Regions from separate parts of the Gordonia sp. PS3 genome, predicted to be linked through region 4. Evidence: predicted binding sites of a transcription regulator. Region 4 holds the regulator's gene; each other region holds the start of a gene.

Evidence for each region. Region 4 encodes LexA, which represses DNA repair genes until DNA is damaged. Its sites were predicted from a motif close to CGAACANNTGTTCG; they were not measured.
Region 1: a site for LexA is predicted at 3,760-3,773, ahead of ACE11G_RS12525 (error-prone DNA polymerase). Genes of this name have one in related genera too.
Region 2: a site for LexA is predicted at 1,325-1,338, ahead of ACE11G_RS06995 (SAV_6107 family HEPN domain-containing protein). Genes of this name have one in related genera too.
Region 3: a site for LexA is predicted at 3,314-3,327, ahead of ACE11G_RS06145 (DUF222 domain-containing protein). Genes of this name have one in related genera too.

What each region holds. Positions count from the first base shown of each region.
Region 1 is NZ_CP169524.1:2,711,827-2,717,823, forward strand. Features, by position in the region: gene nagB (glucosamine-6-phosphate deaminase) at 1-382, opposite strand, end outside; gene ACE11G_RS12525 (error-prone DNA polymerase) at 458-3,748, opposite strand; gene ACE11G_RS12530 (SDR family oxidoreductase) at 3,895-5,814, shown strand; gene ACE11G_RS12535 (alanine racemase) at 5,848-5,997, shown strand, end outside.
Region 2 is NZ_CP169524.1:1,510,911-1,516,907, forward strand. Features, by position in the region: gene ACE11G_RS06985 (hypothetical protein) at 1-472, opposite strand, end outside; gene ACE11G_RS06990 (N-acetyltransferase) at 551-1,219, opposite strand; gene ACE11G_RS06995 (SAV_6107 family HEPN domain-containing protein) at 1,557-2,090, shown strand; gene ACE11G_RS07000 (DUF3040 domain-containing protein) at 2,223-2,633, shown strand; gene mraZ (division/cell wall cluster transcriptional repressor MraZ) at 3,088-3,525, shown strand; gene rsmH (16S rRNA (cytosine(1402)-N(4))-methyltransferase RsmH) at 3,775-4,803, shown strand; gene ACE11G_RS07015 (hypothetical protein) at 4,809-5,621, shown strand; gene ACE11G_RS07020 (penicillin-binding protein 2) at 5,644-5,997, shown strand, end outside.
Region 3 is NZ_CP169524.1:1,329,413-1,335,409, forward strand. Features, by position in the region: gene ACE11G_RS06135 (DUF4011 domain-containing protein) at 1-2,244, opposite strand, end outside; gene ACE11G_RS06140 (N-formylglutamate amidohydrolase) at 2,398-3,141, opposite strand; gene ACE11G_RS06145 (DUF222 domain-containing protein) at 3,348-5,012, shown strand; gene ACE11G_RS06150 (TetR/AcrR family transcriptional regulator) at 5,106-5,687, opposite strand; gene ACE11G_RS06155 (hypothetical protein) at 5,745-5,997, shown strand, end outside.
Region 4 is NZ_CP169524.1:2,171,675-2,177,671, reverse strand. Features, by position in the region: gene ACE11G_RS10055 (putative PEP-binding protein) at 1-1,623, shown strand, start outside; gene lexA (transcriptional repressor LexA) at 1,650-2,309, opposite strand; gene ACE11G_RS10045 (LysM peptidoglycan-binding domain-containing protein) at 2,583-3,083, shown strand; gene nrdR (transcriptional regulator NrdR) at 3,106-3,555, shown strand; gene hrpA (ATP-dependent RNA helicase HrpA) at 3,589-5,997, opposite strand, start outside.

The DNA.
Region 1 (5,997 bases), 540 kb from region 4:
TCTGCACGTCCACCGGGCCGAGGCGGCCGATGAGCGCGTCGTAGGCTTCGGCGGCGGCCTTGAAATCGGGAGCCATGCCGTCCGGCGAGTGCACCGTGCCGATGTCGATGTGATCGGTGAAGTTGTCGCGGATGAACCGGGCGTACGACTCCGGGTGCGTGGGCGGAAGCCCGACGTACTCGTCGAGCAGTACCGCGTCGACGCCCGCGAACGACAGCCCGTTCTCGCGGTGCCTGCGGATCAGCTCGGTGTAGGTGGCCAGCGGCGACGATCCGGTCGCGAGGCCGAGCGTCGATGCACCGCCTTCGATACCGCCTTCGATCGCCTCGGCGATGATGTCGGCCATCACCAGCTCCGGACGATCGACGATCACGACCTCCATGCGTCTCCCCGCTCTCTGTGCGCCTCCGTCGTCACCGCGACGATATCCCGATTCGGCCGGTGGTGCGGCGAGTCGTCAGCACCAGTCCCGAGACCGCGTTCCCACTTTCAGATCCAGTCGCTGCAGCCGATCGGCGACGACGGTCACCGCTCCCTCCGCGTTCTGCACCCGGCCCCGGATCAGCAACGCCGACGCCGTCTGCGCCAGTGACCGATAGCGTGCCCACAACCCCACCGAACACACCACGTTCACCATGCCGGTCTCGTCTTCGAGGTTCACGAACGTGACACCCGAAGCGGTGGCCGGCCGCTGCCGATGCGTCACCGCTCCCCCGACCAGCACCCGGCTGCCGTCGGCCACCGACAGCAGCCGGGCGGCCGGGACCACACCCATCGCATCGAGCCGGGGCCGCAGGTATTCGGTGGGATAGGACTTGGGTGAGATGCCGGTGGAGAGCGCGTCGACGGCCGTGAGTTCCACCTCCGACATGCCGGGCAGCGTCGGGGTCGCCCGCGGTGGCGGCACGTCGAGCTGGTCGTCGCGCAGTCCCGAGGCGGCACCGGCCTCCCACAGCGCCTGTCTGCGATCCAGACCGAGGCTCTCGAACGCGCCCGCGGTCGCGAGAGCCTCCAGCTGCGCCGTCGTCGCATTCACACGCCGGGACAGATCCGCCACCGAGACGAACGGACCGCCGGAGGTCCGCTCCTCGACGATCCTCGTCGCGAGGTCGTCGGACAGTCCGCGCACCGCACTCAGGCCGATCCGCACGTCGAGCCCGTCGTTCTCCAGACTCGCGTGGGAGAGCGAGGAGTTCACATCCGGTCGGTGCACCTGGACGCCGTGCCGCCGGGCATCGGCGACCAGCGACTGCGGCGAGTAGAAGCCCATCGGCTGGGCGCGCAGCAGCGCCGCGCAGAACGCCGCCGGGTGATGGAGTTTGAACCACGCGGAGTAGAAGACCAGCGACGCGAAACTCTGCGAATGACTCTCCGGGAAACCGAAATTCGCGAACGCTGCCATCTTCTCGTAGATGCGGTCGGCGAGGTCGCCGGTGATGCCGTGTCTCTCGCGCATCCCGTCGTAGAACCGTGTGCGGAGCCGCTGCATCTTCTCCGGCGACCGTTTGGATCCCATCGCACGACGCAACTGGTCGGCCTCCGCGGCGCCGAAACCCGCGACATCGCGCGCCACCTGCATCAGCTGCTCCTGGAACAGTGGAATGCCGAGGGTGCGCCCGAGTGCGTCCTCCATCGACGGATGATCGCAGTGCGGCTCCTCCAGCCCGTTGCGCCGGCGGATGTACGGATGCACCGAACCGCCCTGGATCGGCCCCGGCCGGATCAACGCCACCTCGACGACGAGGTCGTAGAAGTTCCGCGGCTTCAGCCGCGGCAGGGTCGCCATCTGCGCCCGTGACTCCACCTGGAAGACGCCGACCGAATCGGCGCGGCACAGCATGTCGTAGACGGCCTCCTCGGCCAGGTCGAGCCGTGCCAGATCCACCCGCACGCCCTTGTGCTCGGCGACGAGATCGATCATGTAGTGCAGTGCCGACAGCATGCCCAGGCCCAGCAGATCGAACTTCACCAAGCCGACCGCCGCGCAGTCGTCCTTGTCCCACTGCAGGATGCTGCGATTCTCCATCCGGGCCCATTCGGTGGGGCAGACGTCGGCGATCGGCCTGTCGCAGATCACCATTCCGCCCGAGTGAATCCCCAGATGTCTCGGCAGCGAGGAGATCTGCGCGGCGAGCTCGCGGACGTCGTCGGGCGCGGAGTCGGGGATCTTGCTCCAGGCGTCCTGCTGTCCGGGGGCGTACCCGAGCGCCCGGGCCATATCGCGCACGGCCGACCGCCCGCGGTAGGTGATGACATTGGTGACCTGTGCGCTGTGACTGCGCCCGTGCTTGGCGTAGACGTGCTGGATCGCCTCCTCACGGCGGTCGGACTCGATGTCGACGTCGATGTCCGGCGGACCGTCCCGCTCGGGTGAGAGGAATCGCTCGAACAGCAGATGGTTGGCGACCGGGTCGACGTTGGTGATCCCGAGCGCGTAGCAGACCGCCGAGTTCGCCGCGCTGCCCCGGCCCTGACACAGGATGTCGTTGTCCTTGCAGAACGAGACGATGTCGTGCACCACGAGGAAGTAGCCGGGGAAGGTCAGCGTCTCGATGATCGCCAGCTCGTGGTCGATCTGCCGGTACGCGTCGGGACGCTGCTCCCTGGTGCCGTAACGCTCGCGGGCTCCCCGTTCGGTGAGTGCGCGGAGCCAACTGGCCTCGGTGTGGCCGTCGGGGACGGCGAAGGGCGGCAGGTTCGGGGCGATCAGCCCGAGCGAGAAGGCGCATTCCTCCGCGAAGGCGACGGCGTTGTCGATGGCTTCACGGTGGGCGGGCATCAGCCGGAGCATCTCGTCTCCGCTGCGCAGGTGCGCCCCGCCCACCCCGGGCATCCAGCCGTCGATGGTCGCGATATCGGTCCGGGCGCGCACCGCCGCCATCGCCGTAGCGAGTCGGCCGTTCTCCGGCGCGGCGAAGTGCGCGCCAGTGGTCGCGACTGTCGGCACCCGATGGGATGCGGCCAGTGACGCCAGAATCGCATTGCGTTCGTCGTCGTCCGACCCGGCACCGGGGCTCAGCTCGACGGCGATGTTCCCGGCCCCGAAACGGTCGATCATCGTCCCGAGCGCGGTGTCGGCGGCCCGCCGGCCGCCGCGGTCGAGCGCCCGGCGCACCGCACCCTTGCGGCACCCGGTCAGAACCAGCCAGTCGCCGTCGGCGGCGTACTCGGTGATCGCGTCGGCATCGTAGCGCAACAGCCCCTTCTCGCCACCGCTCATATGCGCGTCGGCGATGACACGGGAGAGCCGGCGGTAGCCCTCGGCGCGGCGTGCGAGGACCAACAGGTGCTCCCCCGGCGGGTCCACCGCACCGGCGCGGGCACTGTCTCGCTGCAGCGAGAGTTCGGCGCCGAACACCGTCGGCATGCCGAACTCGCGGGCCGCTTCGGCGAATCGGACGACACCGTAGAAGCCGTCGTGATCGGTCAGCGCGAGCCCGCGCAGCCCCAGCCGCTGCGCCTCCTCGACCATGGCCTCGGGCATCGACGCGCCGTCGAGGAAGCTGTAGGCACTGTGCGCGTGCAACTCGGCGTACGGCACCGTCGATGCGCCGAACTCGATGTCGGTGGCCTGGTACGGGCCCCGCTTACGCGACCATGCCGGCGAATCGCCGCCGTCCCCCGGCGGCCCCGCGCCGTTGAACGTGGGCGGAAACGTCTCACCGAGCCGGTCGCCGCGCGCAGGCGCACGCCCCGACAGCACTCGCTCCATCTCCGACCAGGTCGGAGGCCCGTTGTTCCATCCCACACACCGATGATAGAACATATGTTCGATATCTGCCTTGCCGTGGCCCGCCCCGGCCACACCCCAGACGCGTGCCAGAGACCGGACCGACGCACGAATTACCGCTGTCAATCATTCACATCGGTATCTCTCTGTGAGACTCTGGGTCGGTGACGAGCTATTTCGTGACCGGCGGCAGCGGCTTCATCGGCCGTCGAGTCGTCGCGCGCCTGCTGGCCCGCGACGAGCAGGCCCGGGTGTACGCGCTCGTGCGCACCGGATCACTGCAGCGATTCGCCGCCGCCATGGAGGGGATCGACGGCGGCGACCGCGTCGTCGCCGTCGCCGGCGACCTCACACACGAAGACCTCGGCCTGCACGGATCCGACGTCGACGAGGTCGACCACGTGATCCACCTGGCCGCACTGCACGACCTCACCGCCGAGGAGGCCGACCTGCGGGCGGTCAACGTCGACGGCACCCGAAGGGTCGCCGAGTTCGCTCTCGCCCGCGGCGCGCTCCTGCACCATCTCTCCTCGATCGCGGTGGCCGGCGACCATCGCGGCGACTTCACCGAGACCGACTTCGACCTCGGCCAAGGCCTGCCGACCGAATGCCACCGCACCGTGTTCGACGCCGAGCGCGTCGTGCGGGAGACCGAGGGCCTGCGCTGGCGGGTGTATCGGCCGTCGGCCGTCGTCGGCGACTCCGTCACCGGACAGGTCGACAGGGCCGACGGCCCCTACTACTTCTTCGGTCACCTCGCCGTGCTCAGTCAGCTGCCCTCGTTCCTGCCGCTGCCGATCCCCGATCCGGGGCCCCTCAACGTCGTCCCCGTCGACTTCGTCGCCGAGGCGATGGTCGCGCTGATCGATGTGCAGGACGGCCGGAGCGGGCTCGTGTTCCATCTCGCCGACCCCGACCCACGCTCGATCACCGACCTGTTCAACGCCCTGTCACCGGCCTTCGACGGACCGTGGGCCTTCACCGCACTGCCTTCGGGGCTGGTGAGGCCGATGCTGGCCGCCAGCGGTCGCGGACTGCTGCGGCCCGGCCGCGACCTGATCGCCGAACAGACCGGCGTCCCACCCGCGATCCTCGACGTCGCCTCCCTTCCCGTGGTGTTCCGCAGCGACGCGACCGCCGCCGAACTCGACACGCTCGGTGTGAGACTGCCCGATCTGGACGAGTACGCACCCCGACTGTGGCGGTACTGGTACGAGAATCTCGATCCGGCCCGTCACCGCCGCAACGATTCGCGGGGCCCGCTGGTCGGCAAGAACATCTTGATCACCGGGGCGTCGTCGGGAATCGGCCGCGCGACCGCCCGCATGTGCGTGCGGCGCGGCGCCAACGTCTTCCTGGTGGCCCGCGACGCCGATCGGCTGATCGAGACCGCCGCCGAACTCGACGCGGAGGTTCCCAAACCCGGGCTGCCCGTCGGACGCGCGTACGCCTATCCCGTCGACATCACCGATGAGGCCGCGGTGCAGACCCTTGTGAAGTCGGTGATCTGCGAGCACGGCCATGTGGACGTGCTGGTCAACAACGCAGGCCGGTCCATCCGACGGGCGACCGCGAACGCGGTGACCAGGTCGCACGACTATCACCGGATGATGGCCGTCAACTACTTCGGCGCCGTCTATCTCACGCTCGCCCTGCTGCCGCACATGATCGAGCGGCAGTCCGGACACATCGTCAACGTGTCCTCGATCGAAGTCCAAAGCCGCGCACCACGATTCGGCGCGTACGCCGCGTCGAAGGCCGCACTGGAGGCGTTCAGCGACGCCACCGGTGCCGAGACCCTCTCCGATCACGTCACGTTCAGCAATGTGCGCATCCCGTTGACCCGAACGCGGATGATCGTTCCGACCAACGCCTACGACAGCGCTCGGGGGATCTGGATCGTCGACAAGGCCGCCCACCGGGTGCTGCACGCGATCGTCGAGCGCCCCAAGCGGGTGAACACGCTACTCGGCGACCTCATCGATTTCGGTCATCACGCCGCACCGCGGCTCACCAACCGACTGCTCCATCAGGACTTCCTTCTGCATGAGGAGTCCGACGCCGCGCTCGGCCGCACCGGCTGACGACGAAAGCCGTCGTCCATGCCACCATCAGGTATGCCCGACACTCCGTTCCTGCACGTCGATCCCGCTCGCCTCGACCGCAATCTCGCCGCGATGGCCGGGTGGGCCGAACGGCACGGCGTGCGCTTGCGACCACATGCCAAGACGCACAAGTGCGTTCGGGTCGCGCAGCGGCAGCTCGCC
Region 2 (5,997 bases), 660 kb from region 4:
CGGGATCGGCGTCCGTCAGCGACGCCGAGCCGCGGAAACGGACGATGTCGCCGCTGCGGGACGATTTGAGATGGACCGTCGCGGACGGGTCGGGGAGGGCGGCGGCGATGATGTCGCCGAGCTGGCTGAACTGACCCGCCGAGAGTCTGTCGAAGGTGAGCTCGGACCCGACCTTGCCGTCGGGCGACGGCGCGGCCTGTCCGCCGGGGCGCGAACTCTGCGTCGACGGGGCGGGTACGGCACTGCTCTCATCCGACTTCTCCGGGAAGTCGGTGGTCCAGACCTGGCCGCTGAGCGAGGCCGGGATGTCGAAGGACGGCTTCTGCGGATGCTGATCCGGTGACGTGGCGATGATGACCGTGCCGGAGAACTGGTCGCCGACCGTGGTCGACTTGGTGAGACAACCGGTGATCACGGGGATCAGTGCCAACAGTCCGGCTAGGGCGAGCGCGGTGCGGCGGAACGAGGTCACCGACTCATCGTGCCAGAAGAGATGCGCCAACCTGCGCAGTGTCGTCATCGGTGCGTCGGACGGACCGCGGGCGGCCGGTCATCGCGGCGGGGGACCGGCGTCCGGAAGAGGGAGCGGGCGTCCGAGGAAGGCGAACGGCCGGGCGTCTCCGGCGAAGGTGAAGTGCCGCAGGACATCCTCGAAGCCGAGGCGGCGGTAGAGGCCCCAGGCGCGATTGGCCTCACCCTGGACTTCGGGCGTCGAGAGGAGGACCTTGCTCTCCGGTCTGCCCGAGAGCAGCGATGTCAGGAGCCGTTGGCCGACGCCGCGGCCCTGACCGGCCGGATGCACATGCAGTTCGGTGAGTTCGAAGTAGTCGCGCATGAACTCGCGCGCGTCGGCGGGCCGGGTTCCGGCCTGTAGCAGTCCCGAATACAGCTGGCGGTTCCACCACTGGTCCGGTGCACCGCGGTAGCCGTACGCCACCCCGACGAGGATCTCGCGATCCGAGAGCGCCAGCGGTGCGCGCACGCGCAGCCGGGAGTACGTGGGCCGGAGCGAGTCGAGCGCGGACAGCGTCGCGAACGCGCCGAAAGCCGACCACCCGGGGCGCGCGATGTGATCGCGCCACAGCGGCAACCGGTGGGCTTCGCTTCCGCGGGGGTAGTGCATGGCGGTGATGTAGGTGTGCACCGCGGGATCGAGCCACAGGTGTGCCAGATCGGCCGGGAGGGGCGCGACGCGGATCGGGGAGGCGTCCAGTGACATGCCCGTTCCCTTCGTCGTCGGCTCGATTCGTCTGCGGCTGCCAGACTCTGGGAGCGTAGCGGCACTTGCCCATCGGCGTTCACACCGGCTACGGTTGACGCCTGTCGAACTGATGTTCGTATCGGTTGGGCGGTCCAGTGGCCCGGCGATGGGGAAGACATCGCCGGGCCACCGATCATCGGTGACGGGGTCCGCTGTCGAAGTCTTCGCGGGAGTGCCGGCGCCGTGCGACGGCCGGCCGTCGGGCCCGTCGTCGCAACGCCCTCTTTGTCGTACCCCTCTGTCATGGTTTCGTCACGAGCCCGACAGAGCCGGGCGCCGACACGGAGGAGTTGGGATGGAGCGGTCAGCAGAACGGTCCGGGCGGCAGTTCGCCGGGTTGCATCTCGCACCCGCCCCGTCGGTGTCCGGTGCACAAGCCGATCACGGAGTCGACCCGCACGTGGTGCACCGCAGCCGCGATCTCCTGGATCGGGCAGAGGACCTGTTCGAGCAGGCGGCGTCGGTGGACGACGACGGGGCCGAGCGATTCCGGCTGTTCTATCTCGCGGCGATCCGAGCCGCCGGCGCGGTGCTGGAGATCTATGAGCCCTCGGGCCGCGTCCGCCGACGCCGCGGTGCGGCGGACGCGTGGAGTCGGATCAAGGAGCGTGCTCCCCAGTGCCGGGAACTCGCCGACTATTTCGGCGAACTCTCGACCATGCGCTCGCACGTCGAGGCGGGGCTGGTGCGCACCGTCGATTCCACGTTCTGCGCGCGCGTGGAGCGCCGTGCGGTCGAGTTCCTGGACGTGGCCGACGCGACGCTGCTGGCGTACGAGCAGGGGAAGCTCACCTCGAAGCGTCCGGCGGCGCGCGGAACCGTCGCTTGAGTGCGCGGGATGATCGGCGTGATTGTGAACGCATCGTCGGCCAATGGTGGTCGAAGGGCGCTCGGGCTCGTACTATTGACATAGAGAGGCGAGAAGACGAAATCCTCGCCACGATCCAGTAAGGGAGGAGCGGTGCCGCTTTCAGAGCACGAGCAGCGCATGCTCGATGAGATAGAGAGCGCTCTCTACGCCGAAGACCCGAAGTTCGCGTCGAGCGTCACCCGCCACAAGGTGCGCTTGCCGAACGCACGTCGTCGGATCGTGGTCGCTCTCGGGTTCCTCGCTGGACTCGCATTGCTGGTCGGCGGAATGATGGTCGACGTCGAGGTCGGCGGACTGAAGATCCTCAGCTTCGTCGGATTCCTGCTGATGTTCGGGGCCGCGGTCTTCGGCCTGATGGCTGGCCGCGGGCGGATCTCGGGTCCCGACGGCGCCTCCTCGTCGAAGAAGTCCGGAAAGGCCGCGAGCGGTCACGGCTCGTTGAGCCGACGGATGGAGGATCGCTTCAACCGTCGCTTCGAGCGGGACGACCGCGATCTGTAGAACCGGCCGTCGGCACCGGCGGCTGACGGCCTGACGTGCCCTGCGTCGACAACGATCTCCCTGGCGGGGTCGCAACTTCCGAAAGGAAGATGCGGCCCCGTTTTTCGTATCTCGGGAACGTCTGTCTCCGAGGTGTCCCCACAGCGTCCCACCCCGTCTCCCCACAGTGCCCCACCCCCTCTCCCCACAATGCCCCACCTACCGCTCTTGGTTGGTCTCACCAGTCACTTCGTTACCTTTTGACCCCTTTCGTAACGACACTAGTGAGCTGCGACACGTCGATGATTGCTGAGAATCCAGTGAAGCTCAGGCACTCTGACCTGCTCATATAGTTGATGGTGGGGAAACGGTGGGGCCTGCGGGGTGGAATGTGGTGGGAAGTGGGGTAGTGTGGGCATCACTGGGCGAGGGGGAACCGGAACCGCCGAACCCGGGAGGGTGAGGAGGTGTCGACGTGGCTCGTTTCGTCGGCACCTACACGCCCAAGCTCGATGACAAGGGGCGACTGACGTTGCCCGCGAAGTTCCGCGACGCGCTGGCAGGAGGAGTCATGGTCACACGCAGCCAGGACCGCAGCCTGTCGGTGTACCGGGCAGAGGAGTTCGACGCGATCGCCGAGAAGGCGGTCACCGCGTCGCGCAACGACCCGGAGGCCCGCGCTTTTCTGCGGTACTTCTTCGCCGGCGCCGACGAGCAGCGGCTCGACGGGCAGGGCCGCGTCAACCTCTCGGCCGAGCACCGCGACTACGCGGGGCTCACCAAGGAGTGCGTCGTCATCGGCTCGTACGACCACCTGGAGATCTGGGACGCGCAGAGCTGGCGCGACTACCAGGCCCAGCACGAGGAGGCGTTCTCCAACGCGGGATCGTCCGCCCTCGACTCGATCCTGTAACGGGATCGCGTCGACACACGTGAATTGAACATTCGGAGATCACGACTGCTGCGGTGAGTCGAGGCCTCGGCCCGATCGACCCTGACGTACTTCCCCAACGCCAGGTGCGCTCGGGCGGGGACCCCGTCTCATCGCAGGCCCACACCGCCGCAGTTCCACGGCATCGATGCCGGTGGTCTCCGGAGCGTCGCAGGGGGCGACGCCCAGAAGTTATCGGCACGGTTCTCACGGCAGCAGGGAGGGAGCGGGGTGAACGGACCGCGGCAAGGCGAACACGGACACGTTCCGGTGATGGCTGATCGCATGTTCGCGCTGCTGGAACCGGCTCTCACCCGTCGGTCGCCCGACGGCGGCGGCGCGGTCCTGGTGGACGGCACGCTGGGTGCCGGCGGCCACACAGAGTACTTCCTCGAACGCCTGGCGGGCCTGCACGTCGTCGGCATCGACCGCGACACATCGGCGATCGGCATCGCCTCCGAGCGTCTGCAACGCTTTGGAGACCGCGTGGAGTTCCACCACAATCGTTACGACGAGATCGAGTCGGTGGTCGCCGCCACCGGACGCGACGAGGTCGACGGGGTGCTTCTCGACCTCGGGGTCTCGTCGATGCAGCTGGACCGGGCCGAACGCGGGTTCGCGTACGCCGTCGACGCACCGCTGGACATGCGGATGAATCCCGACGACGAGCTGACGGCGGCTGACGTCCTCAACACCTACGACCACGGCTCTCTCGCCCGAGTGCTCAGCGAGTACGGCGAGGAGCGGTTCGCGGGGAAGATCGCCTCGGCAGTGATCCGGGAACGCGCCAAGGAGCCGTTCACCACCAGCGGACGTCTCGTGGAGCTCCTGTACGCCACCATCCCGGCGGCGACCCGGCGGACCGGTGGCCATCCGGCCAAGCGGACCTTTCAAGCGCTCCGGATCGAGGTGAACCACGAACTCGACTCATTGCGCGGGGTGATCCCGGCGGCGCTCGAAGTACTCGCGGTCGGCGGCCGGCTCGCCGTGATGAGCTACCAGTCGCTCGAGGACCGAATCGTCAAGCGCGACTTCGCCCGTGCGGTGGAGAACACCACCCCGGCCGGTCTGCCGGTCGATCTGCCGGGGACCGCCCCGCGGTTCTCGCTCGTCACTCGCGGAGCCGAACAGGCAGACGCGGCCGAACGTGCGGCCAACCCGCGTTCGGCCCCTGTCCGGATCCGGGCCATCGAACGCATCGCACCGAACCACCCCGCGGGTCGCGGCGGCGGGACCGCAGACGGAAGGGGAGCACAGTGACGCTTGTGGACACTCGCACCGCCACCGGACCACGCGAGGGTTCCGACCGTCAGCGTCGACGGCGCACCGGCGCCGCGGCGAGCGAGCGTCCGTCGCGATCCAAAGCGGCCCAGCGGGCTCTCGATCGGCGCACTCGCCGTGAGCGCACCGGAGCCCGGCTGCCGATGACCGGGCGCCGCATCGCCGGAGTCCCGCTCGTGGTGCCGATCCTGGTCCTGGTGATGGGCGCCCTCGCGCTGACTCTGTTCCTGACCACCAAATCGGCGCAGGACTCGTACTCGATCGACGCGCTCCGCAAGGAGAACCAGGAGCTGCAGGCCCGTGCCGCCGAGTTGAAGGCGGCAGCCGACGCAGGCGACCAGGCGCCCGCGATCGCGCGGGCGGCCGCTCGCCAGGGGATGGTTCCGGCGTCGAACGCCGCCGAGATCATCGTCGGAGCAGACGGCAAGCCACGGCTCCGCGGCACTCCCACACCGGCGACCGGCAGCCCGCTTCCGGACCTGAACCCGGCGCCGGACCCCGTCGAGAAGATCGACAAGAACAAGGTCGACGATTCCGAGGGACTCGGTGGCGAACAATCGCAGAGTGCACCGCCGCGTACGGCGACCACTCCCGCTCCGGCGCCGTCGACGCCTGCGCCGAACCCGCGGCCGGCGCCGAACCCCCGCCCGTCCTCGGTCCCGACATCGCAGTCTCGGACGAATCCGGCACCCCAGACCTCGGTGCGCCCGGATGTCCGGAATCGGGTGAGTCGGCCCACCGATGTGGCGTCTTCGACGACCGCCACGCCGCCCGCCAATACCGCGCCCGCGCGTTGATGCGCGCGACAATCGGAAGATCATGACCCGCACCCGTACACCGCGCGCAGCCGAGGCGAGGGCGGGAGGCCGCCCGTCCGGCGCGTCGTCGAACGGCACCGGAACGCCTCCGCCCAGGCCTCCCCGTCCCCCCGAACGTTCCGGTTCGGGGCCGTCGGGGTTCGTCGTCCGCCAGCGGATCCTGACCGTGCTCGTCGCGGTGGTCGCTCTCGTGATCGCGGGCCGGATGCTGTACGTGCACGTGATCGCGGCCGACTCCATCTCGGCGCAGGCCTCGCAGCAACGATCGATCACCCAGGAACTGCCTGCGGTGCGGGGGAGCATCGTCGACCGCAACGGACGCCTGCTGGCACACACCGACGACGCACGGGCACTG
Region 3 (5,997 bases), 840 kb from region 4:
GGGCGCCAGTCCGACGGCCTCCAGACGTCGCTTCACGACCTGCAGCGCGGCCTGCTTCTCCGCGACGAACAGAACGGTTCGTCCGGCAGCGAGGTTCCGGGCGATCAGGTTGGTGATGGTCTGGGACTTGCCCGTGCCGGGAGGTCCCTCGAGGACGAACGTGCGTCCCGCCGCGGAGAGCTCGATCGCCTTCAGCTGCGAGCCGTCGTAGTGGACGGGCAGCGGATGCGTGGTCTCGCGCGGTTTGAACGCGTCGAGCGGCTCGTCGGAGGTGGCCTCGGGATCGATGAACGTCTCACCCGCGGTGTGCGTGAGGTGGCGGACGAGTGGGCTCTGCTCCAGCGTGTCCCACGACTCCTGCAGGTCCTGCCACAGGCCGAGGGTGCCGAACTTGAAGATCGCGATCGCCGCGGTCTCGTCGATCCGGAAGTCGAGGTTGTTGTGCAGCAACGCTTCGCGGATCGCGGACAGTGCGGCGGGGATGTCGATGCCGGACTCGTCGGTAGGCGGGTTGTTCAGGGCGTCGATGACGACGTTGTGCTTGACCCGCAGCCATTCGATGAGGCAGTGGTTGGGTGCGGCGATACCGGTGGTGTCGACGATGATCTCGTAGCGGCTCTTGCCGGTCCCGCCGACGACGCGGACCGGGAGGAGGAACAGCGGAGCGTTGGCCTCGCTGCCGGTCGTGGTGCGGTGGACGAGCGACCCGAACGCGATGAACAGGTTGGTGTTGCCCGTTTCTTCCAGGAGTGTGCGGGCGCTGCGCTGCAGGTGCTTCATCGTCGCGAGGTATTTCTGCTCGCTGACCATCGCGAAGACTTCGCGGCGCTTGGCGAGGACATCGATGAGCGCGTCTTCGCCGAGGTCGAACGGCGAGCGGACGCCGCTGAGGACCTGCACGCCGCTGAAGTCGTCGCCGGGGCGGAGCGTCAGCTTCTTGCCCGCATGGACGAGATCGTCCGCCATGGCGAGTGCCTGTCCCGGCAGGACGAGATGAATCACCTCCCGCGACGGCCGCATGTTGAGCAGGCGATTACGGGTGCTGAGGTCGAGCAGTGCGCGCTTCCACTTCTTGACGCGAGTGGGGGCGTTGTCGGTGAGGTCGAGCACCTGGTCGTCGTCGCGGATTGCGGTCAGGGTGGCGGGCAGCGACAGATCACGAGTGGCCGCAGCCTTCGAGAGCTCGGCCTGCGCCATCTGCTGCTCGGTCTGCACGCCGGTCGCGAAGGGTGTGACACCGGCGTTGCCTGCCGCGCGGACGTCGAGGACGAACATCAGGCTCGACGGATTCGCCAGGTGCTTCGCCGCCGCGTTGACCGCCTGGAGGAATGTGGGAGCGTTCTCACCGCCGTAGAAGGCGGCCTCCAGGATCACCGCGCGGCCCGACTCGGCGAGGTTCAGCATCTTGTTGGGCTCATCGAGGACCGGGCGCGGCAAAGCGGTGTCCTCGCGCATGAATCCTACGAAGGCGTGACCCTTCGTCAGCCAGATCAGCGGGTTCAAGCCCGCTTGTTCGAGGCAGGCTGCGTACAGCACCGCAAGGTCGATACAGGTGCCGAACCGCTGATCGAGAACGTCCTGTGGACTGCGGATCTTCTGACCGAGGTTCTCGAACGACGCCGGCGGGTTGATGTAGCGGAGGTTCCGGGCACACAGAGCGGCGTAGACGGCGGCGGCGATGGTGCCGGCACGCTGGGGACCGCCCTGGTAGCCCTCGAGCGAATTGCTGCCGGTGGAGGTCTGGAGGATGTCCGACGCCTCGCTGAGCAGGGCGTGCACCCCGGCCGTGTTCGGCTGGACGAACGATGCGAGCGATTCGAAACAGAAGGAGGCGGCGAACCATTCGTTCTGGGCGAGGAGTCGCAGCGGGATGTCGACGGAGATCGACCGTTCGTCGACCCCGGCCGCGACGACGATCTGTGCGTCGTACGCCTCGTTGAGGGTGCTCAGGTGGTGGCGCGAGGGAGCGACCGCGCGGATCAGTTCCCAGCGATGTGCTTCGCCCGGCGCGAGTCGCGGCAGCGTCTCCGACCACTCGGGAGCAGTGCCGTCCGCCAACCCGGACAGTCGTGCCGTCACGCGCAGGTCGTCGATCGGCCGATCGCTGACGTTCGTGATCTGAACCGACCGCAAGATCGGCACATTGTTGTGCAGCAGAGCGAGATTCGCGATCGGGTGGGCGAAGACGTCGAGCTTGACCGCGCCGTCGGACGCGTCATGACCGAGGACGAGAGAAGGGGTCACAGTGATCTCCTGGAGCGCGTTACTGGAGGGTGAATAGGAGGGCGGAAGAGCGGTCGACTTGAGCGATCTCGGTCGATTGGCCGGGAAGTCGGTGCCACGATCCTCCAGTTTGAGTGAGATGCCTTACTTGCCTTACTTGCCTTACTTAAGGGCTTAACTATAGGACTGGGGTCTGACATTCGTCCGTTCGATCGACAGGTCTGGGGAGCTGTCGTCCTGGTGTACCGCGGGTGGTGACACCCGTGCCCCGATCACTTCGCCGATCGCTCGGCCCAGTCGCTCGACCGACTCCGGGTTGACCGCGAAGTGTCCGTCGAGCAGGACGTCGTTGCGGATCGCCACCGTGATCGCCTGGACACGCTGGTCGTTTCCGTACTGTGTCTGGGGCACGTACCGCCGCGGCTGCGGTATGTCGGGTCCGGCGGAGACCAACTCACCGAACGCGATGACCGCCGCATCGAGAAGCGCCGCCGGAGTGTGTGAAAAGTCGATGCCGCGACAGACCTCGGGGTGTGGCTGCGGCTGATCGTCGACTGGAGTCGACTCGTTCGGGTACGAACTAATGTCGACGATCACGGCGCGGCCGGTCGCGGTCAACCGCTCTTCGATCAGATCGGTTACCAGCCAGGCGTAGGGCTGGATGTGGTCGATCGGGTCCGCATCACCGGGCAGACGTGCTGCTTCTGGTAGCGGCGAGAGGTCGTTCACGATCAGGTGCGGGCGAACCGCCGCGTGCGTCCGCGCGCACTTGGCCACCGATTCGGTTGCGGCGTCCAGGGACTCGAGTGGGATCGACGGTGCGATGGAATCCGGCAGCGCGAGCTGAGCACGGCGGGCGACATGAAGCAGGACCGGCGAGTCGGGGTTTCCGTTGAGAATCGTTGCGCGAGGGGGCATGTTGGTCCTTCACACGTAGTGGCGCCGACGAACGGCACGTCCCCGCCCATGCGGCAACGTGACAGACAAGCACGGGCCTACGACAATCCGGATCCTCGATCTACACGTGGCGGTCCGCTCAGGGTCGGCGGAAGTCCTCGCGATCATTCATGTCAGACCCTCCGGATAACATCGAATGCAAGTTCGATTCGAACGGAGGGGGATCAATGAACATCAAGGTCAGAGGTGATTCGGGATCCGCGTCGGCGGGCTCGTCGGTGGTGGTCGACGAGAGTGCGATCGTGATTCGGATCGGTCGTCCGGGAGCTACGGGAGAGTCGGCGGACTGCACCTCGCGGGCCGATCGTGCTGCTCTGCTCGGGTTCGCGGCGCGGGCGGACTGCTACCAGGGGCTGGTGTTGTGGCATCGCTACGAAGCGGTGCATGCACTGCTGCTAGCGAAGCAGGCCGAGTCCGATGGCCCGGCCGGCGGTGTCGAGTCGGGTGCCGACGCGTACACACGGCTCTACGATCCGCTGTGCCAGGTCGCGGCGTCTTATGCGACGGTGGCGGGGGTGAGGCAGTGCACGGCCGAGCATTTCGTGGAGGCCGCGGTGGCGTGCATGGAGCGGATTCCGGCGGTGGGCCGGTTGATGCGTGACGGCCTGATCTGCCCGGCGTGGTTTCGTCGGGTGGTCGAGCAGACGGCGCTCGTCGACGATTCGGATCTGCTGGCTTTCATCGACGCCGAGATCGCGCACACGCTTGCCGACGCAGGCGCGCTGTCGGCCGCCCGGGTGGAATCGCTGGTGAGTTCGATTGTGGCTGAGCATGATCCAGATGCCGTGACGTTGACCCGCGAGCAGGTCAAGCTCGCCAAGCAAGTGCGGGTGAACACGCTCGGCGAGGGCGTGTCAGAGGTGATCGTGACGGCCTCGGCTGAGGACGCGATGGTCGTGAAAGACGTGCTGGACGCGGTGATCGCCGGGGTGTGCCCGCACGATCCGCGGACGCGCGGCGAACGTCGATCGGCGGCGGCCGTCGCGCGGCTGACGGGGACCGACTTCGCATGCGAGTGCGGTCGGGACGATTGCACCGCCGAATTGTCGGCGGAGGCGATCGCGTCGCGGTGCGCACGGGTGGTGCTGCACGTGGTGGTTCGCAAGGAGACTCTCGGAGGAGAGTCCGACACCCCGGCCTATCTGGACGGGTACGGTCCGATCTCGGCCGAGCACGCGCGGGAGCTGGCGGCTTGTCCGGACGCGGTTCGGCGAGAGGTGGATCTCGATGAGCTCGTCGATCATCAGGCGCAGCCCGGCAACGCCTATCGGCCGACTGCGGCAGTGGATGCGGCGATGCGGGGTCTGTTCGGTACCTGCTCGTGGCCGGGATGCGAGCGGGCGGCGTGGAAGTCGGACCTGGACCACGTGTGCGAGTTCAACCACGCCGATCCGACTGCCGGCGGCCCGACGTGCGTGTGCAACCTGAATCCGAAGTGCCGCTTCCACCATGGTCTGAAGACCTTCGTCGGCGGATGGGTCGACGATCAGGTCGTGGACGCGAACGGTGTGATCTGGACAGAGGTCACCACGCCGGAGGGGTTCACGGTACGTCAGCGGGCGTTGAACATGTGGCTCCTGCCGGAGCTCGGCCACCTCACTTGCAGACACCCGGCGCCGACACGCCCAGGATCCGGACACGCCGGTGTTGCACCGGAACGACCGCGTACGCGAGTGGAGGCCAAGCATCAGTACCGGATGCGGCGGCGGGCGGCGAATCGTCGAGCTCGTGAGGTCGTGGAGGCTGTGGTGCCGACTGGAGCTTCGGTGACGGAGTGCGGGACGGAGTGCGGGACTGCGTGGGGGACGGAGTGGGGTGAGCCCCAGTTCTGAGGGTGCGAGAACGCCGGCCGCGCCACCGAGCGGGCGGATGAACCGGTGTGTCATCGCGTTCGAGCTGATTGAGAATGCCGATCGTGGCGCCGGTCAGATCTGGGTGAGGGCACCGAGATGGCGGTCGACCGCCTCGATCGCGCCGGCCGCCGACAGTCCCCGCGGGTCGCTCAACAGATTCAGCAGGAGTCCGTCGATCAGAGCGACGGTGGTCCAGGCGGCTTGATCGGCGTCGAAGACCGTCACGTTCTGGCCGCGTTGCTGCGCGAGCCGGAAGGCGTCGGCGCAGAGCCGATGCTGTTCGGTGATGAGGTCGTGGCGGATGGCAGCGAGCGTCGGCTCCACCACCGCTCGCGTGCTGAACGCGAGGTACACCGCCGCCTCGCGGCGGCGCACGTCGTCGATAGGGAGGAACTCGAGGAGGGCGCGTCGCAACACGGCACCGACCGGCCCGTCGTACTCGATCGCGTCGACCCGGGCGGCGATCCGCCGGTTCACTTCGTCGAAGGCCATCGTCAGCATCTGCTCTTTGGAGTGGCAGTAGTACTGCACGGTGCCGATCGACACCGCGGCGGCGGAGGCGACTTCCCGCACGGTGACGCCCTCGGCGCCGCGTTCGGCCGCCAGCCGCAGCAGGGTGTCGAGGATGCGGTCGCGGACGGAGGAGGCGGGCATGAGAACAGTGTAGCCGAGTATCTATACACTCGTATGATACGAGCGTATGATTCTAGTATGGCTGGCACGCGAGACCTGGTCCTCGACCGCCGCTCCGCATCACGGCGGAGGCGACGGCCCGGTCGCGCCGTCTGGCTCGCGGCCGCCGGATGGTTGGTGATCAACGCGGTGCTGATCGCGGTGGCCGGACGGCATCTGCCGCTGCACGCGAGCGAACTCGCCGAACCGCCCACCGCCCAGAAGGTGATCGGCACCGACCTGATGTATCTCGAGGTCTTCGCGCTGATGGTCGTCGTGCATCTGCTCACGC
Region 4 (5,997 bases):
CCGATCATCAGACCCGCACCGCGACCCGGCTTCGACGCCATCGACGACTCTCCCGTTCCGGAGGAGCTCCGCGACGCAGAGATGGAGCGTTTCACCGCCGCCGCCGGAGTGGTGGCCGACCGGCTGGCCGACCGGGCCTCCCACAGCACCGGCGTCGCGGCCGAGGTCCTGACTGCCACGGCCGGTCTCGCGCGCGATCGCGGGTGGGCGACGGCCGCGGGCAAGTCGATTGCGCAGGGCGTTCGAGCGCCGCTTGCCGCGATCGCGGCCACCGAGCAGTTCGTGGAGATGTTCACCAAGCTCGGCGGCCTCATGGCTGAACGGGTCACCGATCTGTTGGACGTCCGAGACCGCGTCGTCGCCGAACTCCTCGGGCTCTCGGAGCCGGGCATCCCCGTGCCGGACGTGCCGTCGATTCTGCTCGCCGACGACCTCGCGCCCGCCGACACCGCGGGTCTGGACCCGGCACGCGTCATCGGGCTGGGCATGCGGCTCGGCGGCCCCAGCAGCCACACGGCGATCATTGCTCGCCAACTCGGTATTCCGTGCGTGGTCGCCGCCGCTGAACTCGATGAGATCCCCTCCGGAGCCATGGGCTACGTGGACGGGGACGCGGGAACGGTGGGGGCCGCCCCGGACGCCGGACTCATCTCGGACGCCGTGACGGCCGCGGCGACGCGGGCGGCCGAGACGGCGGCCTGGCGCGGGCCGGGCCGCACGGCGGACGGGCACGCGGTCGCGATCCTGGCCAACGTGGCCGACGGCGTGTCCGCTCGGTCGGCGGCGCAGGCGCCGGTGGAGGGCGTCGGACTGTTCCGAACCGAACTGGCCTTCCTGGACCGCGCGGCCGAGCCCACCGTCGCCCAGCAGGTAGAGCTCTACCGGGAGGTGATCGACGCCTTTCCCGGGCGCAAGGTGGTGATCCGCACCCTCGACGCGGGCTCGGACAAGCCACTGAAGTTCGTCGCCCACTCCGACGAGCCGAATCCGGCGATGGGAGTCCGCGGCAACCGCATCGTGCAGACGTATCCGGACATCCGCAACAACCAGCTCGATGCGCTGGCGGAGGCGGCGCGCGACGACGGCCGTGCGACGCCGTGGGTGATGGCACCGATGATCGCCACGGTCGACGAGGCGCGCGAATTCGCCGCGCGGGTTCGGGAACGCGGTCTGGTGCCGGGGGTGATGATCGAGGTGCCGTCGGCGGCGATCCTCGCCGACGCGATCCTCGCCGAAGTGGACTTCGTCTCGATCGGCACCAACGACCTGACCCAGTACACGATGGCGGCGGACCGGATGTCGCCGGAGCTGGCGGCGCTCACCGACCCGTGGCAGCCGGCGGTACTCGCGCTGATACAGCGGGTCGGGGACGCCGGTCGGGACCAGGGCAAGCCCGTGGGCGTATGCGGCGAGGCGGCTGCCGATCCGTTGCTGGCATGTGTGCTGGTCGGGATGGGTGTGACGTCGTTGTCGTCCGCGCCTGCGGCGTCGGCCGCGGTGGGACTGAAGCTGGGTACCGTCACCATGGATCAGTGCCGCGATGCGGCGTCCGCCGCGATCGCCGCGACGAGTCCGTCACAGGCGCGCGAGGCGGTTCGCGCGGTTCTGGCCGGCGAGGTGTGATGTCCCGCTGAGGCCGGCCGGGCGCCTCAGATACGGCGCATCACCGTGACGACCTTGCCGAGGATGGCGGCGTCGTCGCCGGGGATGGGCTCGAAATGCTCGTTGTGCGGCATGAGCCAGACGTGACCGTCGGTGCGCTTGAAGGTCTTCACGGTGGCTTCGCCGTCGATCATCGCGGCGACGATGTCACCGTTCTCCGCCACGTTCTGCTGGCGCACGACCACCCAGTCGCCGTCGCAGATCGCCGCGTCGATCATCGATTCGCCGACCACGCGAAGCATGAACAGGGAACCGTCGCCGACCAGTTCGCGCGGCATCGGGAAGACCTCCTCCACGGCCTGTTCGGCGAGAATCGGTCCGCCGGCGGCGATCCGGCCGAGCACCGGAACGAAGGTCGGCGTGGGGAGTGACTCTCCGTCGGCCTCGGCACCGCCCGAGGGCGGTGTCCGCTGATCGTCCCGAACGTTCACCGCACGCGGACGGTGCGGATCGCGCTTGAGAAGGCCGCGGCGCTCGAGCGTGCGGAGCTGATGGGCCACCGACGACGTGGAGGTGAGTCCGACGGCCTCGCCGATCTCACGGATGCTCGGCGGGTAGCCGCGCTCGCGGACCGACTGACGGATGACCTCGAGCACCTCGCGCTGACGCTGGGTCAATGAGGCCTCGAGCGTCGCGGTGGAGAGCATCGGATCGGGCGTGTCGGTCACGGTCGGGCCTTTCGTCAGCTGTGTTCGATCGATGGTCCAAAGGCTAGTTGAGTAGGTCACAAAACTCAAACAATTGTTCGACGCGTGTCGGCGTTTGTCGGACCCCTCGTGTTAACTATCGAACAAGAGTTCTTCGAACACGCGATCGATTGGAGACGAGTCATGAGCACGAGGACGGCACCCGCCCCGACCGGACGCGCCACCGCTGTGCGCTCCACTGCTGTGCACTCCACCGCTGTGCACTCCACTGCTGTGCACTCAACCGCGTCGGCGATGACCTGCGACATCCCGGTGGTCCGTGGCTCGCTGGTCCGTGATCGGGGAGTACGCGGAGCGGGGCGAGGCGACTCGAGCGGAACGTGCTTCCCGACCGGCCGCCCCGAGCGGCGTCGCCCGGTCGCGGACCGGCGAGTGATGTTCGATGCGCCGCCGGCCGGCCGGACCGCGCTGTCGCCCTCGGTGTACCGCAGGCGCCGGTGGGCCGGGGCCGCGGTGGTCGGCGGCACCCTCGCCGGCATGGTGTGGCTGCTCGCCCTCGTCGGAGCGGGCTACCAGGATGCGGCGACGCCGGAGTCGCCGGCGGCGACGCACGTGGTGTACGTCCGGTCGGGGGAGTCGCTCACCGCGCTCGCTGAGCGGATCGCTCCGGAGTTGCCGTCCGCGGGCGTCATCGCCCAGCTGCGCGACCTGAACGGCCTCGAGACATCGGGACTGCATGTCGGACAAGCGCTTATCGCCCCGCAGTACGGCTGAGGCGGGCGGGTATTGTCATGGCATGCGCTGCCCGTTCTGCAAGAACGACGACACCCGTGTCGTCGACTCCCGAGTCGCCGACGACGGCCAGGTGATCCGTCGCCGCAGGTCGTGCAATGAATGCGGGCGGCGGTTCAGCACGGTCGAGACGGCTGTGCTGTCCGTGGTGAAGCGCAACGGCATCTCCGAGCCCTTCAGTCGCGAGAAGGTGATGCAGGGCGTGCGCCGCGCCTGCCAGGGCCGTCAGGTGGACGAGGACGCACTGGCGAAGCTTGCGGTGCAGGTGGAGGACACCGTGCGCTCGTCGGGTTCGGCCGAGATACCGAGCAATGAGGTCGGTCTCGCGATCCTCGGTCCGCTGCGCGACCTCGACGAGGTGGCCTATCTGCGGTTCGCCTCGGTCTACCGGTCGTTCGAGTCGGCCGACGACTTCCAGCGCGAGATCGATTCGCTGCGCCGCGACCGTCACTGACACTCACGGCACCGGCGCCACCGGTCCGAGCAGTCAGCTGAACTTGTCGATCGCCTTGATTATCCGCTGCTCGGAGACTGGACCGTTGGTGCCGAGCTGCTGAGCGAACAGGCTCACGCGGAGTTCCTCCAGGCGCCACTGCACCAACTCGTTCAGCGCCTCGTGGCGTGCGGCCGGAAGCTGGGCGAGGCGCCGATTCCAGACCGCCACCACCCTGTCGATGGCGCCCATCGCCTCGTTGTCCCGGCCGGCGGCGGTGTTGAGGGACTCGAGGCGCAGCCGCGCGGCGGTCAGATAGCGCGGCAGCGAGCGCAGATGCTCCAATGCCGTCGCGCCGACGAAGCCGTCGAAGATCAGATCGTTGACCTGATCGGAGACGTCGTCGGCGGCGAGAGTCCCGGACCGGGCGTCGACGGCCCGGCGCACCGGGGAGTATTCGGCGAGCGCCGCGACGGCGGCGTCGAAGTACTCGGGTGCGCGCGACCGGATCACCGGCCCCAGCCGCGCCGAGAGCGCGCCGAAGTCACCGGGACTGCGCAGGGCGGCCAACTCCGGCTCCCGTGCCAGGGTGTCGGTGACCGCCCGTGCCGTGCAGTCGGCCAGCAACGCGTCCACGTCCGGATACGGGCTCTGGCTCAGCGCGAGCTTGGCCGGCGGCGGCAGAGTCGACGCCAGCTTGCGGCTGGGCGGCGCGATCGCGAGTCGCAGGAGTTCTCCGGCGGCGGCGGCGATGCCGGCGTCGCGCTCGGTGGAGGTGGCGGCCTTCGCGATGCGTACGCCCTGTCCCGGCACGGTCGCGAGCGTGGGATAGCGGGTGATCGTCTGTCCCGCAACGGTCGCCGTCTCGGAGTCGGCGAGGGTGCCCAGACCGTCGGCGGTCCATTCGCGGTGCAGGGGCGCACGGCGGTCGCGGTCGGCGTCGGCAGACAGGTCGGTGCGAAGCGCGGCGAGCCGGTCGCCGCGCGCGATGATCGCGCCGTCTGTGCCGGTGACTGCGAAGTGCATCCGCAGATGCGGGGGGAGTGCCGACGGATTGAAATCGCGCGGAGCCAGGGTGACCCCGCTGATCGACGACAGCTCGCGAGCCAGGCCGGTGAGCAGTGGCTCGCTGCGCACCGAGAGTCGGCTGAGAGCGAGTTCGGCGTACCGGGACGCCGGGGACATGGACTTGCGCAGGCCCTTGGGCAACGACTTGATCAGCTGCGTCGCGAGTTCGGCGCGCATCCCGGGTACGAGCCAGTCGAATCCGGTGTCTCGCACATGTGCCAGGAGCGGCTCGGGGATGATCGCGGTCACGCCGTCATTGGGTGCGCCGGGCTCGAAGTGGTAGCGGAGCTCCAGGCGGGTCTCGCCCTGCTGCCAGGCGGCCGGATAGTCGGCGGCCGTGGGGACGTCGTCTCCGAGTAAGTCCTCGGGCCGGAGGTTGAGCAGCGCCGGATCGGTGCGGCCCGCCTTCTTCCACCACGAGTCGAAATGCCGTGTCGACACCACGGTGGACGGTATGCGCGCCGCGTAGAACTCGAAGAGCTCGTCGTCGGAGATGCGCAGGTCCCTACGCCGCGCGCGATGTTCGGTCTCGGACGCGTCGCGGAGCAACTCGGCGTTGTGGGCGAAGAACGCATGACGGTTACGCCAGCGTCCGGCGACCAGTGCCTCCTGGATGAAGATCTCGCGCGAGGTCTTCGGGTCGATCGACCCGTAGTTCACGCGGCGCTGTGCCACCAGGGGAACTCCGTACAGGCTGACCTTCTCGTACGCCATCACCGCGCCGCGGCGGGTGGACCAGTGCGGCTCGGAGTAGGTGCGCGTCACCAGGTCGCCGGCCAACTCCTCGACCCAGGCCGGATCGATCGAGGCCACGGTGTGTGCGAACAGGCGCGAGGTCTCGACGAGTTCGGCGGCCACGACGAAGGCGGGCGGTTTGTTCGCGAGGAAGGATCCGGGGAAGATCGCGAACTTCGTGCCTCGGGTGCCCAGATAGTCGCGTGAGTCGCCTTGCCGCGCACCGATGTTGGTCAGCAGGCCGGAGAGCACGCTGCGATGAACGGCTGCCGGGTCCACCTCGGTGTCCGGGATCTGCCACTTGAGGTCGCTGACGGTGCGCCGCAGCTGCCGGTGCAGATCGATCCATTCGCGGATCCGCAGGAAGTGCAGGAACTCTCGCTCGCACATCTTGCGGAACTGGCTGCTTGAGAGTTCCGCGCGCCTGGCCGTCAGATACTCCCAGAGCTTGAGGTGCCCGAGGAACTCCGACCCCGGCACCGCGTGCCGGCGATGGGCGGCGGTGGCGGCCTCCCGCTTGTCGCTGGGGAACTCCCGAACGTCGGGCAGGGCCAGCGCCGCAGTGATGACGAGCAGGTGATCGAGGCAGCCGTTGTCGTGTCCGGCAACCAGCATCCGGCCCAACCTCGGGTCGACGGGCAGCCGCGCGAGCTGCTTGCC